DNA from 3 places in the Streptomyces sp. NPDC060232 genome. Region 1 is predicted to be linked to each of the others. Evidence: riboswitches for the same ligand, from Rfam matches in the RefSeq annotation. Region 1 holds a riboswitch; each other region holds the start of a gene.
The links. Region 1 has a riboswitch for cobalamin ahead of ACFWFZ_RS22545 (ribonucleoside-diphosphate reductase subunit alpha). Riboswitches for the same ligand answer to the same signal wherever they lie in the genome.
Positions count from the first base shown of each region.

Region 1 (5,067 bases):
CTGCATCATCGAGCCCGGCCTCTTCTTCGCGGTCAACTCCCCCGGCGGGGTCATCGGCACCACGGTCGAGTCCGCCTCGCAGGCGGTGACGAACTTCGGCTTCGCCATCTCACCCGAGGCGCTCACCCAGGCCGCGAAGGATGTCGAGGAAGCCAGTCTGCTGTCCCGCACCGGCGGCGCGCCGACCTTCGCACTCGGAATGTCGGAGATCTTCTCCTCCGTCATCGGCGGCGCCGGGATGAAGGCCTTCTGGTACCACTTCGCGATCATGTTCGAGGCGCTCTTCATCCTGACGACGCTCGACGCGGGCACCCGCGTGGGCCGGTTCATGCTCCAGGACACCCTCGGCAACGTCCACAAGTCCTTCAAGGACGTCAGCTGGAAGCCCGGCGTGTGGTTCGCGAGCGCGATCGTGGTCGGCGCGTGGGGCTACTTCCTGTGGGTCGGCATCAAGGACCCGCTGGGCGGCATCAACCAGCTCTTCCCGCTCTTCGGCATCGCCAACCAGCTGCTCGCCGCGGTCGCGCTGGCCGTCTGCACCACGCTGCTGGTCAAGTCCGGGCGGCTGAAGTGGGCGTGGGTCACGGGCGTGCCACTGGTGTGGGATGCCACGGTGACCCTCACCGCCAGCTACCAGAAGGTCTTCTCCGAGGACGTGAAGGTCGGCTTCTTCGCCCAGCGCGACAAGTACCAGGCGGGCATCGACGCCGACAAGGTCCTGGCCCCGGCCAAGAACATGGACGACATGCACACGATCGTCACCAACGCCACGGTCGACGGCGTGCTGTGCGCCCTCTTCGCGGTCCTGATCATCGTGGTCCTCGCGGACGCCCTGCGGACCTGCGTCCAGGCCGTCCGCGACCCGGGTTCGGCGAAGCTCTCCGAGGTCCCGTGGACCGAGTCGAAGATCGTCGCCCCGGCCGGCCTGATCGCGACCGCCGAGGAGCGGACCCAGCTCGCCGCCGCGGCCGGCCGCGACTCCGGCGGCGGGCAGGTCAAGGAGCCGGTGGGGTGAGCGGCGTACGCGCCGTGCTGGCCAGGGCCCGGTTCTACGTACGGGAGTTCTCCGGGGAGGCCGCCTACGACCGGTACGTGGCCCACGCCCGCTCCCACGACCCGGACGCGGAGGTCCTCACCCGCCGCGCCTTCGAACGCGCCCGCACGGACGCCCGCGAGGCGGACCCCCGCGAGGGCTTCCGCTGCTGCTGACACCTGCGAAGGGCCCCGCCGCACGACGCGGCGGGGCCCTTCGGCGTTCCTCAGCGCACCCAGTCCTTGAGGGGCTCGGTCGGGAGGGTGATACCGACGGGGTCGGGGAGGCGGACGTCCTTGCCGAAGGGGACGGTGCGGACGGTCTCGTAGCGGTGGCCGTCCGGGTCGCTGTGGACGAGGACCTGGCATTCGAGCCGGTCGATGAGCAGGTAGACGGGGATACCCGTCGACGCGTAGGCGCGCGGCTTCTCGATCCGATCACGCCGCTCGGTGTCGGAGTCCCACGAGGTCACCTCGACGGCCATCAGGACCGGCCCGGGATCCACCCAGTCGCCCTGGCCGACGAAGGCGTCCTCATGCGCCAGGACGCCGTCCGGGATGGCGCGACCCTCCCGGTACTGCTCCACCTTGACCCCCTGCCCGGCGTGCAGCCAGAGGTCCGGGTGGTGCTGCATGCAGATCCGGCTCAGCCAAACAATGATCCGCCCGTGATCCCCGTCCGGCACTGCCTTGCTCCTGATGACCCCGTCGATGAACTCCAGCCGCAGACCTTCGACCTCTCTGGCGCCTATGCGCGCGACGGCCTCGAAGTCCTCGGTCAGCATGTGGGGCCTGTCGGTCATCACGGTCATGCCTCGCTCACCTTCCTCGACGGTGCTGCCTCCGACGATAGCGCCGGGCGCCGACAGGCGTCCTGCACACTCGACCGCATGGACATCACGATCAGAGCGGTACGGGACGCCGACCACGCCGAGCTGGGTGAGATCACGGCGCAGGCCTACCTCGCCGACGGGCACCTGGACTTCAACGAGGACGACGCCTACCTGAACGTGCTGCGCGACGTGGCCGGGCGGGCCGCACTGGCCGAGGTGCTCGTCGCCGAGCGCGACGGGCGGGTGCTGGGCGGGGTGACCTTCGCGGCGCCCGGCAGCCCGCTCGCCGACATCGCGGGCCCGGACGAGGCCGAGTTCCGGATGCTGGCGGTGGCCCACGCGGCCCGGGGCCAGGGCGCCGGCGAGGCCCTGGTGCGGGCCTGCATCGACCGGGCGCGGTCGATCGAGGGCGTCACGGGGGTCGTGCTCTCCACCCAGCGCAGCATGGCCGGGGCCCACCGGATCTACACCCGCCTGGGCTTCGTACGCACTCCCGAGCGTGACTGGGCGCCCATCGAAGGCCTGACACTCCTCACGTACCGACTCAAGCTGTAGCCGCGCCGACACTACATGTGGGGGTTGCCGCACAAGGCCGCCCCCACATGTATGCTCATGCCTGCTGTCGCCGCAGGGGAATCCGGTGGGAATCCGGAACTGTCCCGCAACGGTATGAAGTGTCCGGCAACCGGACACCAAGTCCGATGACCTGCCGTCAGCGCGCCCGGATCGACCGAACCGGGTGCCGACACGTCCGGGCCTCGCGGTTGGGCCGGTGGACGCCATGCGGTGTGCCCTTTCCTGCCACGCCCGCATGCGCCCGCGCCCGCCCGCCGATGACCGGGCCGAGCGAGGGAGAGCTCCCGCCGTGACCATCGCGCCTTCCGCACCGCGCGCCGAGTCCGTTTCTGGCGACAACACCGAGGGCCCGGGGGCCACGCTGCTGCGTACCCTCACCGAACTTACGGCGGACCTCCCCGACACCGACCCCGGCCGCGTCGCCGCCGCCGCGCTCCGCGGCCGCAGCTCCGCCGCCGACGAGGCCGAACTGCGGGGGTTGGCCACCGAGTCCGCCGCCGGGCTGATCTCCGAGGACCCCGCGTACTCGAAGCTCGCCGCCCGCCTGCTGACGCTGGCCGTGCGCGACGAGGCCGCGAGCCAGGGCTCCACCTCCTTCTCCGCCTCCGTCGAGGTCGGCCACCGCGAGGGCCTCATCGCCGACCGCACCGCCGCGTTCGTACGCGCCCACGCGAGCCGCCTGGACGCGCTGGTCGAGCACACCCTCGCCGAGGGCGCCGACGACCGCTTCGGCTTCTTCGGCCTGCGCACCCTGCACAGCCGCTACTTGCTGCGCCACCCCATCACCCGTCAGGTCATCGAGACCCCGCAGTACTTCATGCTGCGCGTGGCCTGCGGCCTCGCCGCGGACGAGAGCGTCCAGGCCGTCGAGGAGGTCGCCTCGCTGTACCGGCTGATGAGCCGCCTCGACTACCTGCCCTCCTCCCCCACGCTCTTCAACTCCGGCACCCGGCACCCGCAGATGTCCTCCTGCTACCTGCTGGACTCCCCGCTGGACGAGCTGGACTCGATCTACGACCGCTACCACCAGGTCGCGCGCCTGTCGAAGCACGCGGGCGGCATCGGCCTGTCGTACTCCCGCATCCGCGCCCGCGGTTCGCTGATCCGCGGTACCAACGGCCACTCCAACGGCATCGTGCCGTTCCTGAAGACCCTCGACGCCTCCGTCGCCGCCGTGAACCAGGGCGGCCGCCGCAAGGGCGCCGCCGCGGTCTACCTGGAGACCTGGCACGCGGACATCGAGGAGTTCCTGGAGCTCCGCGACAACACCGGTGAGGACCAGCGCCGCACCCACAACCTGAACCTCGCCCACTGGGTCCCGGACGAGTTCATGCGCCGCGTGAACGCCGACGCCGAGTGGTCGCTGTTCTCCCCCGCCGACGTGCCCGAGCTGGTCGACCTGTGGGGCGACGAGTTCGACGCCGCCTACCGCAAGGCCGAGGCCGACGGCCTGGCCCGCAAGACCATGCCCGCCCGCGACCTGTACGGCCGGATGATGCGCACCCTCGCGCAGACCGGCCAGGGCTGGATGACCTTCAAGGACGCCTCCAACCGCACGGCGAACCAGACCGCCGAGCCGGGCACCGTCGTGCACTCCTCGAACCTGTGCACCGAGATCATCGAGGTCACCGACGACGGCGAGACGGCCGTCTGCAACCTCGGCTCGGTCAACCTCGGCGCCTTCGTCGTGGACGGCGGGATCGACTGGGAGCGGATCGACGAGACCGTCCGCACCGCCGTCACCTTCCTCGACCGCGTGGTGGACATCAACTTCTACCCGACCGAGCAGGCCGGCCGCTCCAACGCCCGCTGGCGCCCGGTGGGCCTGGGCGCGATGGGCCTCCAGGACGTCTTCTTCAAGCTGAAGCTGCCCTTCGACTCCCCCGAGGCGAAGGCGCTGTCCACCAAGCTCTCCGAGCGCATCATGCTCGCCGCGTACGAGGCGTCCTGCGACCTCGCCGAGCGCAGCGGCCCGCTGCCGGCCTGGGAGCAGACCCGTACCGCGCGCGGCGTCCTGCACCCGGACCACTACGACACCGAGCTGAACTGGCCGGAGCGCTGGGACGCACTGCGCGCCCGCGTCGCCGAGACCGGCATGCGCAACTCCCTGCTGCTGGCCATCGCGCCGACGGCGACGATCGCCTCGATCGCGGGCGTGTACGAGTGCATCGAGCCGCAGGTCTCCAACCTCTTCAAGCGCGAGACGCTGAGCGGTGAGTTCCTCCAGGTCAACGCGTACCTGGTGGACGAGCTGAAGCAGCTCGGCGTGTGGGACGCCCAGACCCGTGAGGCGCTGCGCGACGCCTCCGGCTCGGTCCAGGGCTTCGGCTGGATCCCGGCCGAGGTCCGCGAGCTGTACCGCACGGCGTGGGAGATCCCGCAGCGCGGTCTGATCGACATGGCGGCGGCCCGTACGCCGTTCCTGGACCAGTCGCAGTCGCTGAACCTGTTCCTGGAGACGCCCACCATCGGCAAGCTCAGCTCGATGTACGCGTACGCCTGGAAGCAGGGTCTGAAGACCACGTACTACCTGCGCTCGCGCCCGGCTACGAAGATCGCCCGCGCCGCGTCCGGCTCTGCCGTCCCGGCGGCCGCCACACCGCTCCCGCAGGCCGTCGACGCCGAG
Region 1 covers NZ_JBHXAG010000015.1:159,536-164,602, reverse strand. Annotated here, with positions in the region: gene ACFWFZ_RS22565 (carbon starvation CstA family protein) at 1-1,015, shown strand, start outside; gene ACFWFZ_RS22560 (YbdD/YjiX family protein) at 1,012-1,209, shown strand; gene ACFWFZ_RS22555 (Uma2 family endonuclease) at 1,260-1,844, opposite strand; gene ACFWFZ_RS22550 (GNAT family N-acetyltransferase) at 1,923-2,420, shown strand; cobalamin riboswitch at 2,465-2,594, shown strand; gene ACFWFZ_RS22545 (ribonucleoside-diphosphate reductase subunit alpha) at 2,731-5,067, shown strand, end outside.

Region 2 (5,067 bases), on a different contig from region 1:
CACCACGGCGACGGCGAAGTACGGCACGCTGCCGGGGTCGGTGTCGGCGAGGACGCCGGTGCGCTCGCCCTCCATCGTGGCGCGCTCGACGTAGCGGGCCTCGGCGAGCCGGCCGCTGTTCTCCATCGCGCCGAGCACGGCGGGGAAGGTCCGGCCGAGCTTCATCACGACCGCCGAGTCGGTGGCGGCGAGGCGGGCGGTCAGCTCCTCCTGCGGCAGCGTGCCGGGGAGGATGGTCAGGACCTCCTCGCCCTCCACGAGCGGGGTGCCCAGCCGGGCGGCGGCGGCGCTGACCGAGGTGACCCCGGGGATGACCTCGGTGGCGTAGCGGTCCGCGAGCCGCTTGTGCATGTGCATGTACGAGCTGTAGAAGAGCGGGTCGCCCTCCGCGAGCACGGCGACGGTCCGGCCGGCGTCCAGGTGGGCGGCCAGCCGGGCGGCGGCCTCCTCGTAGAACTCCTCCATGGCGCCCTGGTAGCCGCCGGGGTGGTCGGTGGTCTCGGTGGTGACCGGGTAGACCAGCGGCTCCTCGATGTGGCTCTCGCGCAGGTGCTTCGCGGCGATCGAGCGGGCGATGGACCGGCCGTGGCGGGCGCTGTGGTAGGCGACGACGTCCGCCTCGCCGATCGCTTCGACGGCTCGCAGGGTCATCAGGTTCGGGTCGCCGGGGCCGAGCCCGACGCCGTAGAGGCGGCCCTTGGGCTGCGCGTCGCTCATTCGGCCACGCTCGCGATGGCGTTGAGGGCGGCCGCGGCGATGGCGCTGCCGCCACGGCGGCCGCGTACGACGAGGTGGTCGAGGCCCAAGGGGTGGGCGGCGAGGGCGTCCTTGGACTCGGCGGCGCCGATGAAGCCGACGGGCACCCCGATGACGGCGGCGGGCCGCGGGGCGCCTTCCTCGATCATCTCCAGCAGCCGGAACAGGGCGGTCGGCGCGTTGCCGACGGCGACCACCGAACCCTCCAACAGGCCTCGGTCGCGCCACACTTCGAGGGCGGCGGCGCTGCGGGTGGTGCCCATCTTCGCGGCGAGGTCCGGGACCGCCGGGTCGGAGAGCGTGCAGACCACGTCGTTGTCGGCGGGCAGCCGCTTGCGGGTGACGCCGCTGGCGACCATCTGGACGTCGCACAGGATCGGCGCGCCCGCTTCCAGTGCGGCGCGGGCGCGCAGCACCACCTCGGGGGTGTACCCCAGGTCCTGCGGGAGGTCGGTCATCCCGCAGGCGTGAATCATGCGCACCGCGACCTGGGCGACCGAGGCGGGCAGCCCGGAGAGGTCCGCCTCGGCGCGGATCGTGGCAAAGGACTGGCGGTAGATCGCGGCGCCGTCCTTCTCGTACTCAAACACGGTGTACTCGCTCATTTCTTCACTGCGTCTTCGGACTCTGGGGTGATGAGGTGTTCTCGCGTGCGGCCGTGAGGGCGGCCGCCAGGTCTGGCCGGTGCGGCAGGGTGCGCCCCTGTACGGAGAGCCGGTACCCGTCCGCGGTGGCGAGCGCGTCCACCCACTGCGTGCCCCGCGGGTGGCCGCAGCGGCGCTCGCAGCCGGACCAGTGCACGGGCAGCGGCCCCCGCGCCCGCTCCACCAGGGCGCGCGCGTCGGCGCGTACGTCCGCGAGGGATTTGGCGCAACCGGGGCGCCCGGTGCAGGCGGTGACGGACAGCCAGGGGCTGTCCGGGGAGACGACGAGCCCCGCGTCGGCCGGCAGGGCGGCCGGGGCAGAGGCGCCCGGAAGGACGATCGTGCGCCACGGGGTGATCCGCAACCCGTCGCCGTGCTCGGCCGCCTGGACGAGGACCCTCCACTGGCCGGTGCTCAGCCGGCCGAACGGGGGCATCACGCACAGGGGGTCGTGCGGGCCGGGCACGGGCGGGGCGCAGTACGGCCAGTCCACCGTCGGCACGCGTACCGCGCCGATGCCGGCGGCGGCCAGCCGGGCCGCGAACTGCCCGTCGTCCAGGGCGTGTCGGGCGGGGAGTTCGGCGACCCGCCAGGGGCGGGTGCCGGCCGCGTCGACGGCGTCGAGGAAGTACGCGGCGGCGAGCAGCGCGGCCCGCGGGGCGTCCGCCGCGGCGACGGCCACCGCGCCTGCGGCGGCGCCGAGGCGCACCAGGGCCCGTCCGCCGGGCTGCCCGAGCACGGTGACGTCGGGTTCCAGGGCGGCCACGTCGCCGCGGCCGTCGTCGAGGGCGAAGAGGAAGCGGCCGGACAGCGCGGTGACGCGGGTGTCGGCGCACAGCAGCCGGTCCAGTTCGCGCACCCAGGGCAGTACGTCCTGCGAGGTCGGCGTGGCCACGATGTTGCGTACGCGTTCGTGGGCGGGCGCGGGCAGCAGCCCGGCGGCGTCGAGCAGCTCCGCGAGGCCGGCGCCGCAGCCGTCGGCGAGGCCGCGCAGCTGGACGTTGCCGCGGGAGGTGAGTTCCAGGTGCCCGTCGCCGAACCGGTCGGCGGCCGACGCCAGGAGCGAGGCCTGGCGGGCGGTCAGCGCCCCGCCGGGGATCCGGACGCGCGCGAGGTGCCCGTCGTCCGCCGCGTGCAGCCGGAGCGCGCCGGGGCAGGCGTCACCGCGGTCCCGTATGACGGGTTCGTCCCGCGATACGGCGGAGGGGGGCTGGGGCATGGCGGCGAGCATACCCACGATTGCGCTCCCCGGAACTGTGTCCACCGCCACGCTCCGTCACCCGGCGCGCTCCCGGCGCCGCCGGAAATCCCGGCCCCGCCGGCGTTTCAGGCGCGGGGGTTCGGGGGCAGAGCCCCCGCAACGGCGCCGCACCCGATACACCCGCCCCAGCGGCGAAGCCACCGGCAGAACCCCCACAACGGACAGCACCCGACCCGACCACCCCACCCAACCGGCAGAGCCCCCGCAGGGCCACCGCACCCGACCACCCGCCCCGCCCACCGGGACGGGAACCACCCGCCCCTAAGATGACCTTCCGGCGGCCCATACGGTCCGCCGTCGCCGAGGACGGCGACATGGGAGGAAGCCCGGTGCGATTCCGGCGCGGTCCCGCCACTGTGAACCCGGCAGAGCCATACGGCCGGGTGAGTCAGGAACTCCCGCTGTCCTCACTGCCCGGGGCGCGGAAACCCCGAGGAAGGCCTGCCGCCGCATGATCCTGCTGCTGTCGACGTCCGACACCGATCTGCTCAGCGCTCGCGCAGCGAACACGGCGGACGCCCCCGTCCCGTACCGGTTCGCCAACCCCTCCCGCCTTCCCCTCGACGACCTCCCCGGCCTGCTCGACGGGGCCGACCTGGTCGTCGTACGCCTCCTCGGCGGCCTGCGCGCCTGGCCGGACGGCCTGGACCTGCTGCTGGCCCCCGGCCAGACCCGCCCGGTCGTGGTCCTGACGGGCGAACAGGCCCCGGACGCCCAGCTGATGGAGGCCTCCACGGTCCCGATCGGCATCGCGGCCGAGGCGCACGCCTACCTCGCGCACGGCGGCCCGGCCAACCTCGAACAGCTGGCCCGGTTCCTCTCCGACACCGTCCTGCTCACCGGTCACGGCTTCGAGCCGCCCGCCGCCGCCCCCACCTGGGGGCCCCTGGAGCGCACCGCGCAGCGCACGGACGGCCCCGAGGTCGCCGTGCTCTACTACCGCGCCCACCAGATGAGCGGCAACACCGGCTTCGTGCACACCCTCTGCGAGGCCATCGAGGCCCACGGCGCCCGGCCGGTCCCCCTCTACGTCTCCTCCCTGCGCAGCCCGGAGCCGGCGCTCGTCGAGGCCCTGGGGTCCGCGGACGCGGTCGTCACCACCGTCCTCGCGGCCGGCGGCACCAAGCCCGCCACCGCCTCGGCGGGCGGGGACGACGAGTCCTGGGACGCGGGCGCGCTCGCCGCGCTCGGCGTGCCGATCCTCCAGGCCCTGTGCCTGACCGGATCCCGCTCCGCCTGGGAGGAGAACGACGAGGGCCTCTCGCCGCTGGACGCCGCGACGCAGGTCGCCGTGCCGGAGTTCGACGGCCGCCTGATCACCGTCCCGTTCTCCTTCAAGGAGTTCGACGAGGACGGCCTGCCCGCCTACGTCGCCGACCCCGAGCGGGCCTCCCGGGTCGCGGGCATCGCCGTACGCCACGCCCGGCTGCGTCACATCGAGCGCCGCGACAAGAGGATCGCCCTCGTCCTCTCGGCATACCCGACCAAGCACTCCCGCATCGGCAACGCCGTCGGCCTGGACACCCCGGCCAGCGCGGTGGAGCTGCTGCGCACCCTGATCGCCGAGGGCTACGACTTCGGCCCGGTCCCCGAGATCCCCGGTCTGGTCTCGGGTGACGGGGACGAGCTGATCCGCGCCCTGATCGAGGCCGGCGGCCACGACCAGGACTGGCTCACCGAGGAGCAGCTGGCCCGCAACCCGGTCCGCATCCCCGCCGCCGACTACAAGCGCTGGTTCGCCGAGCTCCCGGCCGAGCTTCGCGAGAGTGTCGAGGAGCACTGGGGCGAGGCCCCGGGCAGCATGTTCGTGGACCGTTCCGCGAACCCGGAGGGCGACATCGTCCTCGCCGCCCTGCGCCGCGGGAACCTCCTCATCCTCATCCAGCCGCCGCGCGGCTTCGGCGAGAACCCGATCGCGATCTACCACGACCCCGATCTGCCGCCCTCGCACCACTACCTGGCCGCGTACCGCTGGATCCAGGCGCGCGCGCAGGACGGCGGCTTCGGCGCCGACGCGATGATCCACCTGGGCAAGCACGGGAACCTTGAGTGGCTGCCCGGCAAGAACGCGGGCCTGTCCGCGGCCTGCGCCCCGGACGCCGCCCTCGGCGACCTGCCCCTGGTCTACCCGTTCCTGGTCAACGACCCGGGCGAGGGCACACAGGCCAAGCGCCGCGTGCACGCCACGCTGGTCGACCACCTGGTGCCGCCGATGGCGCGCGCGGAGTCGTACGGCGACATCGCCCGGCTGGAGCAGCACCTGGACGAGTACGCCCAGATCTCCGCGATGGACCCGGCGAAGCTGCCGGCCATCCGCGCGCAGATCTGGACGCTGATCCAGGCGGCGAAGCTCGACCACGACCTGGGGCTGGAGGAGCGTCCGGACGACGACGGCTTCGACGACTT
Region 2 covers NZ_JBHXAG010000030.1:8,941-14,007, reverse strand. Annotated here, with positions in the region: gene ACFWFZ_RS30710 (precorrin-2 C(20)-methyltransferase) at 1-717, opposite strand, end outside; gene ACFWFZ_RS30705 (precorrin-8X methylmutase) at 714-1,361, opposite strand; gene ACFWFZ_RS30700 (cobalamin biosynthesis protein CobG) at 1,366-2,619, opposite strand; cobalamin riboswitch at 2,922-3,080, shown strand; gene cobN (cobaltochelatase subunit CobN) at 3,113-5,067, shown strand, end outside.
Region 2: linked by a shared signal. The riboswitch ahead of cobN (cobaltochelatase subunit CobN) and the one ahead of ACFWFZ_RS22545 (ribonucleoside-diphosphate reductase subunit alpha) in region 1 are both predicted to bind cobalamin.

Region 3 (5,067 bases), on a different contig from region 1:
GGTCGCGGGCAGTGCCCGGACCAGGCCGAGGACCTCCAACTGGTAGCGGATGTCCAGGTGGTTGGTCGGCTCGTCGAGGGCGAGCAGCCCCGGATCCTGGACCAGGGCCCGGGCCACCAGGACGCGTTGCCTCTCGCCCCCGGACAGCTCGTCGAAGCGGCGGGCCGCGAAGGGGCCCGCGCCCACGGTGTCCAGGGCCCCGGCGACGCGTCGTACGTCGTCCGGACCGTCCTGCTCCCAGAAGCGCTTGTGCGGGCTGCGCCCCATGGCGACGACCTCGCGGACGGTCAGCCCGAAGGTGCCGCTCGCGTCCTGCGGTACCACCGCGACGCGCCGCGCCCGTTCCTTGACGGTGAGCGCGCCCGCGTCCGCGCCGTCCAGCAGCACCCGTCCGGCGGTCGCCCGCAGGGTGCCGTAGACGCAGCGCAGCAGGGTGGTCTTGCCGCTGCCGTTGGGGCCGACCACTCCCACCGTCTCGCCGGGCCGGGCGGTGAGGTCGATCCCCTGCAGCAGCGTGTGCCCGTCGGTCTCGTAGCGCACGCCCTCGACGGCGAGTTGCACCGGCCGGGCCTGCCCGGTCCCTGCCGTCATCCCGTCACTCCTTCGGTACGGCTGGAGCGGCGCAGCATCCAGAGGAAGAACGGCCCGCCGATGAGGGCGGTGACCACGCCCACCGGTATCTCCTCGGGGGCGGCTGCCGTACGGGCGATCAGGTCGGCCAGGATCAGGAACACCGCCCCGCCGAGCGCGGCGACGGGCAGCAGTGCCCGGTGTCCGGCGCCCACGGCCATCCGGGCGGCGTGCGGGACCATCAGCCCGACGAAGCCGATCGCCCCGCTGCAGGCGACGAGCACTCCGATGACGAGGGAGGTCAGGACGAACACGGCGGCGCGGAAGCGCCCGGTGTCCAGGCCCAGGGTGTGCGCGCCCTCCTCCCCGGCGAGGAGCAGGTCGAGCGGCCGGGCGAGGGCGAGGAGCAGTGCGCCGCCGGCGAGCAGCGCGAGGGTGGGCAGGGCCAGTTCTTCCCAGCGCGCTCCGCCGAGTCCGCCGAGGGTCCAGAAGAGCACGGAGCGGATCTGGTCGGGGTGCGCGGCGAGCACGAGGACGAGGCTGGTGAAGGCGGACAGGATGTACTGGACGGCCACGCCGGCCAGGATGAGCCGGCCGGTGGTCATGGTGCCGCCGCGGCGGGCCATGGCGTAGACGGCCACGAGTGCGGCCATGGAACCGGTGAAGGCGGCCAGCGGCACTCCCATGCCGAATCCGGCCGCGGCCGTGCCGAAGACGATCACGAGTACGGCTCCGGCGGAGGCCCCGGAGGAGGCCCCGAGCAGGAAGGGGTCGGCGAGCTGGTTGCGTACGAGTGCCTGGAGCACGGTGCCCGCCACGGCGAGCCCGGCTCCGACCACGGCGCCGAGCAGGATCCGCGGCATGCGTACGTCCCACACGATGGAGGCGAAGGCTCCGGTGGGCCGGTTCCCCGTCAGGCCGCCGAGGACGATGTCGAGCACCCGGTCGGGGGCGATCCGTACGGGGCCCAGCGCCAGTCCCGCGATCACCGAGGCGGCGAGAGCGGCGGCGAGGACCGCGAGGGCCGCCCCGGTGCGGAGCCTCACGCGGCGTTCGGGTGGAGCTGGCCGCCCAGCGCCTCCACGGCGTCCGCCACCCGGACGCCGAGGACGACGGAGGAGAGCGGCAGGACGACGAACCGCCGGTTCTTGACGGCGGGCACGTCGGCGAGGGCCGGATCGTTCAGCAGGCGCTGCTTCTTGGCCTCCACGCTGGTGCCGCCGTAGTCGTAGATGAGGACGACCTCGGGCTTGCGCTCGATCACCTTCTCCCAGGCGACGTCGCCGAAGGTGTCCTTCAGGTCGGCGAAGACGTTCGTGCCGCCGGAGAGGGAGATGATCTCGTTGCCGATGCCGTCGCCTCCGGAGGTGGAGGCGGAGGCCTCACCGGAGTCGTAGGCGAAGACGGTCGGCCGGGGCTTGTCCTTGACGCGTGTGGTCACGGCGTCGATGCGGCGCTGCTCGTCCTCGATGAGCTGCGCGCCGCGCTCGGGCACGCCGAAGGTCCGCGCGACTTCGGTGATCTCGGTCTTCAGCTGGTCGAGACCGACGGTCCCCTCGGTGCAGTACTCCACGTTGAGGCGGGAGTTGATGCCGGACTTGGCGAGCCCCTCGCGGTCGCGGCCCTGCGTCTTGTCGAAGGCGCTGGCGTAGCCGCCGTAGACGAAGTCCGGGTCGGCGCCGAGCAGGACCTCCTTGGACGGGTACTCCTGGGCCAGCACCTTGATCTTGTCGTAGGCGGGCCGGTAGGCGGGCAGAACGGCATCGTCGAGGTAGGCGGAGCCGGCGATCCGGTCGCCCAGGCCGAGGGCGAGCATCAGCTCGGTGGCGTGCTGGTTCATGGTGACCGCGCGCCGGGGTGGCGCCTGGTAGGTGCTGCTCACACCGCAGTTGGTGACGGTGTACGGGAAACCGGGCGCGCCGCCGGGAGCCCCGGCGGCCCCGTCCTGCCCGGCACCGGGTGAACCGGCGCAGCCGGTCAGGGATATGAGGAGCGCGACGGGGGTGAGCGCGCGCAGGGCGGCGCGGGAACGCGACATGGCGTGGCCTCTCCGGGGGATCCGCGTCCCCTGGTCGACGTGAAGGAGCAGAGGCGGTGCGTCAGTGTCTGACTCCCGGTCTCCCCACTCGGCAAGACCGGTCACAGTGGCGGGACCGCACCGGAATCACACCGGTTTCCTGTCCTGCACCGCCTGGTTACGCGCCCCAGTCTGCCAGAACGCGCACGTGAAGCGGGGTCGGGGGGCCACCCGCCCTCGGCCCCCTCGGCTCCAGCGGAACACGCGGCCGTTCCCCCGGCCCCTGCCGCGCCGCCCCCGGCACCGGCGCCGCCGCAGCCGGCCTGCTCGCCGAGCACACCGCTGCGGACGATCGCGCTCATGCGGTCCACCGGGCAGCAGCCGTCCGGCCCGGGCCAGGGTCGCCAGCCCGTGCAGGGACGCCCGGAACGCCTCGGTGAACAGCCCCGGGTGGACGCCGTTCCCGGCGGCCTCACCGAGGTCTCCAGCCGCGCGGCGAAGGCGTGCGCGTCAGTCGATGAGGGTCTGCCCGGCCAGCAGCTCGGAACGGACGAGTTCGAGGAGGCGGCCCGTCCAGTTGCGGCCCCGGCCTCCGTTCTCGCCCCAGAAGCCCGAGTCGGCGTCGTCGTAGAGCACGGTCGCGTCACCCGTGGCGAGCAGGATCGCCGCGAGGTCGGGGTGTTGCTCGTACTTGGCGCGCAGCAGACGGGCCATGACCGCCGTCCGGACCTGCTCCCAGCCTTCGCGCCGCGGCGCCGCGACCGCGGCCGTACGTGCCTTCCCGCCCGACTCGGCCGCCAGGACCGCGGTCCGGGCCTCCGGTTCGGCGACGGACAGCGCCCAGTACGCGTGGGCCACCGACGGGTAGGTGGCGTCGTCGACGGTGATCGGGGCGGGGTAGTCGTTGCGCAGGGCCTGCTTGCCCGGGTCTTCGAGCGCGCGTTGCGGGTACGAGTGGTAGATCTTGACTGCGGGGGCGAAGGACTCGGCCGGCCCGTCGGCGGGCACGCGGGAAGGGGCCTTCGCGATCCACCGCTCGCGGTCCTCGAAGTATGCGACGGCCTCGTCGTACTCCTCCTGCGTGACCGCTTCGCCGGGCTCGTCCGGGGTCCGGCCGCCGGGCCCCGCCACCAGCACCCGGAGGGGGTAGTCCTTGCGGTCCATGTCGCCGAGCGCGTAGTGCCGCACGGTCTCGGGGATGGCCAGGTAGGCGGCCCGGGCAGCGGCTCGGTTGTCCTCCGTACGGTCCGCCATGAAGACGTCCACCGCGGCGAGGCAGCGGGCGGTCGAGTCGGGGCGGCCGTTCAGCTCGTCGACGGTGTCGCGGACTTCGGCGAGCAGCAGGTCCGCGGTCAGCCAGGTGCGCGGTTCGCCGAACGTCCACGAGGCCAGGTGGTGCGCGGAGGCGCGTCCGCCGTCCGGAAGGCTGGTGGCCACCCATCCGCGGCGGAGCTTCTGCTCGAACTCGTCAAGGGTGACCAGCTCCCAGCAATCGACGAGGCCGTCGGCGTATATGAAGAGGTCGGTGAGGAAGTAGGAGCCGCCGTTGCATATGAACGCGTGCCGCCAGGTGCCGGGTACGCGGACGCCGTCCGCCGTGCGATGGGTGATCCGATTGCCGATCATGCCGTGATGATGCCGGACGGAGCGGTCGGGGAGCACCTCGATTGTGTGCGGTGGGCGCCGGGCGCACCGTGTGATGATGTGCGTCCACTTCGGGGAGGCGATGGTGCTGAGCAGGGGCGCGCGGTGGGCCGCGGGCGCGATGACCGCGGTCTGCATGCTGCTGCTCCTCGGCCCCGGCGCACCGGGCGGCGCGCCCCCCACCGGACCGCTGCCGTTCGACGTCGCCAAGGGGGTCGTCCCGGATCGGGTCGGCACGTGGAACATCTGCAATCCGTGCGGAGGGAGCGGGCAGGACTACGGCCGGGCGACGGAGATCGCCACGTACGCGCCGCAGGTCATCGGCCTTCAGGAGGCCTGCGTACGCGACGTCGAGCAGATCCGCACGTACCTGGAGGAGGTCTACGGGCTGGTCTACCGGGTCGCGTACGGGACGGTCCTGCGGAACTGGAACCGCTGCGGGGGGCTGCCGTGGCGGCCGGGCGGCTACGGCCAGGCGATCCTCGCGGCGGCGCCGATGACGGACCGGGTGAGCATCGAATACCCCGACGGCGGCTCAGAGGACCGCGGCTACCTGGCCGTCACCACGCTGGTGAGCGGCCGGCCCGTCCGCGTCTTCAACACCCACCTCGCCGAGCGCCGGCAGCCAGAGGCACGGGCGCGCCAGGTGCGGGTACTCGCCGCGGAGGTCGCCCGCCACGACCGCGCGATCGTCCTCGGCGACTTCAACGCCGTGCCGCACGCCCCCGAACTCGGCCCGATGTGGGCCCTGGCCACGGACACGGACCCCGGCTGCCGCCCCTCGACCGCCGACGGTGACGACGCCGACGCCGACCCTGACGTCTGCGGAACGACCA
Region 3 covers NZ_JBHXAG010000013.1:34,304-39,370, forward strand. Annotated here, with positions in the region: gene ACFWFZ_RS19940 (ABC transporter ATP-binding protein) at 1-591, opposite strand, end outside; gene ACFWFZ_RS19945 (FecCD family ABC transporter permease) at 588-1,616, opposite strand; gene ACFWFZ_RS19950 (ABC transporter substrate-binding protein) at 1,613-2,608, opposite strand; cobalamin riboswitch at 2,650-2,788, opposite strand; partial or broken gene ACFWFZ_RS19955 (TetR family transcriptional regulator) at 2,942-3,090, opposite strand; gene ACFWFZ_RS19960 (NADAR family protein) at 3,098-4,213, opposite strand; gene ACFWFZ_RS19965 (endonuclease/exonuclease/phosphatase family protein) at 4,290-5,067, shown strand, end outside.
Region 3: linked by a shared signal. The riboswitch ahead of ACFWFZ_RS19950 (ABC transporter substrate-binding protein) and the one ahead of ACFWFZ_RS22545 (ribonucleoside-diphosphate reductase subunit alpha) in region 1 are both predicted to bind cobalamin.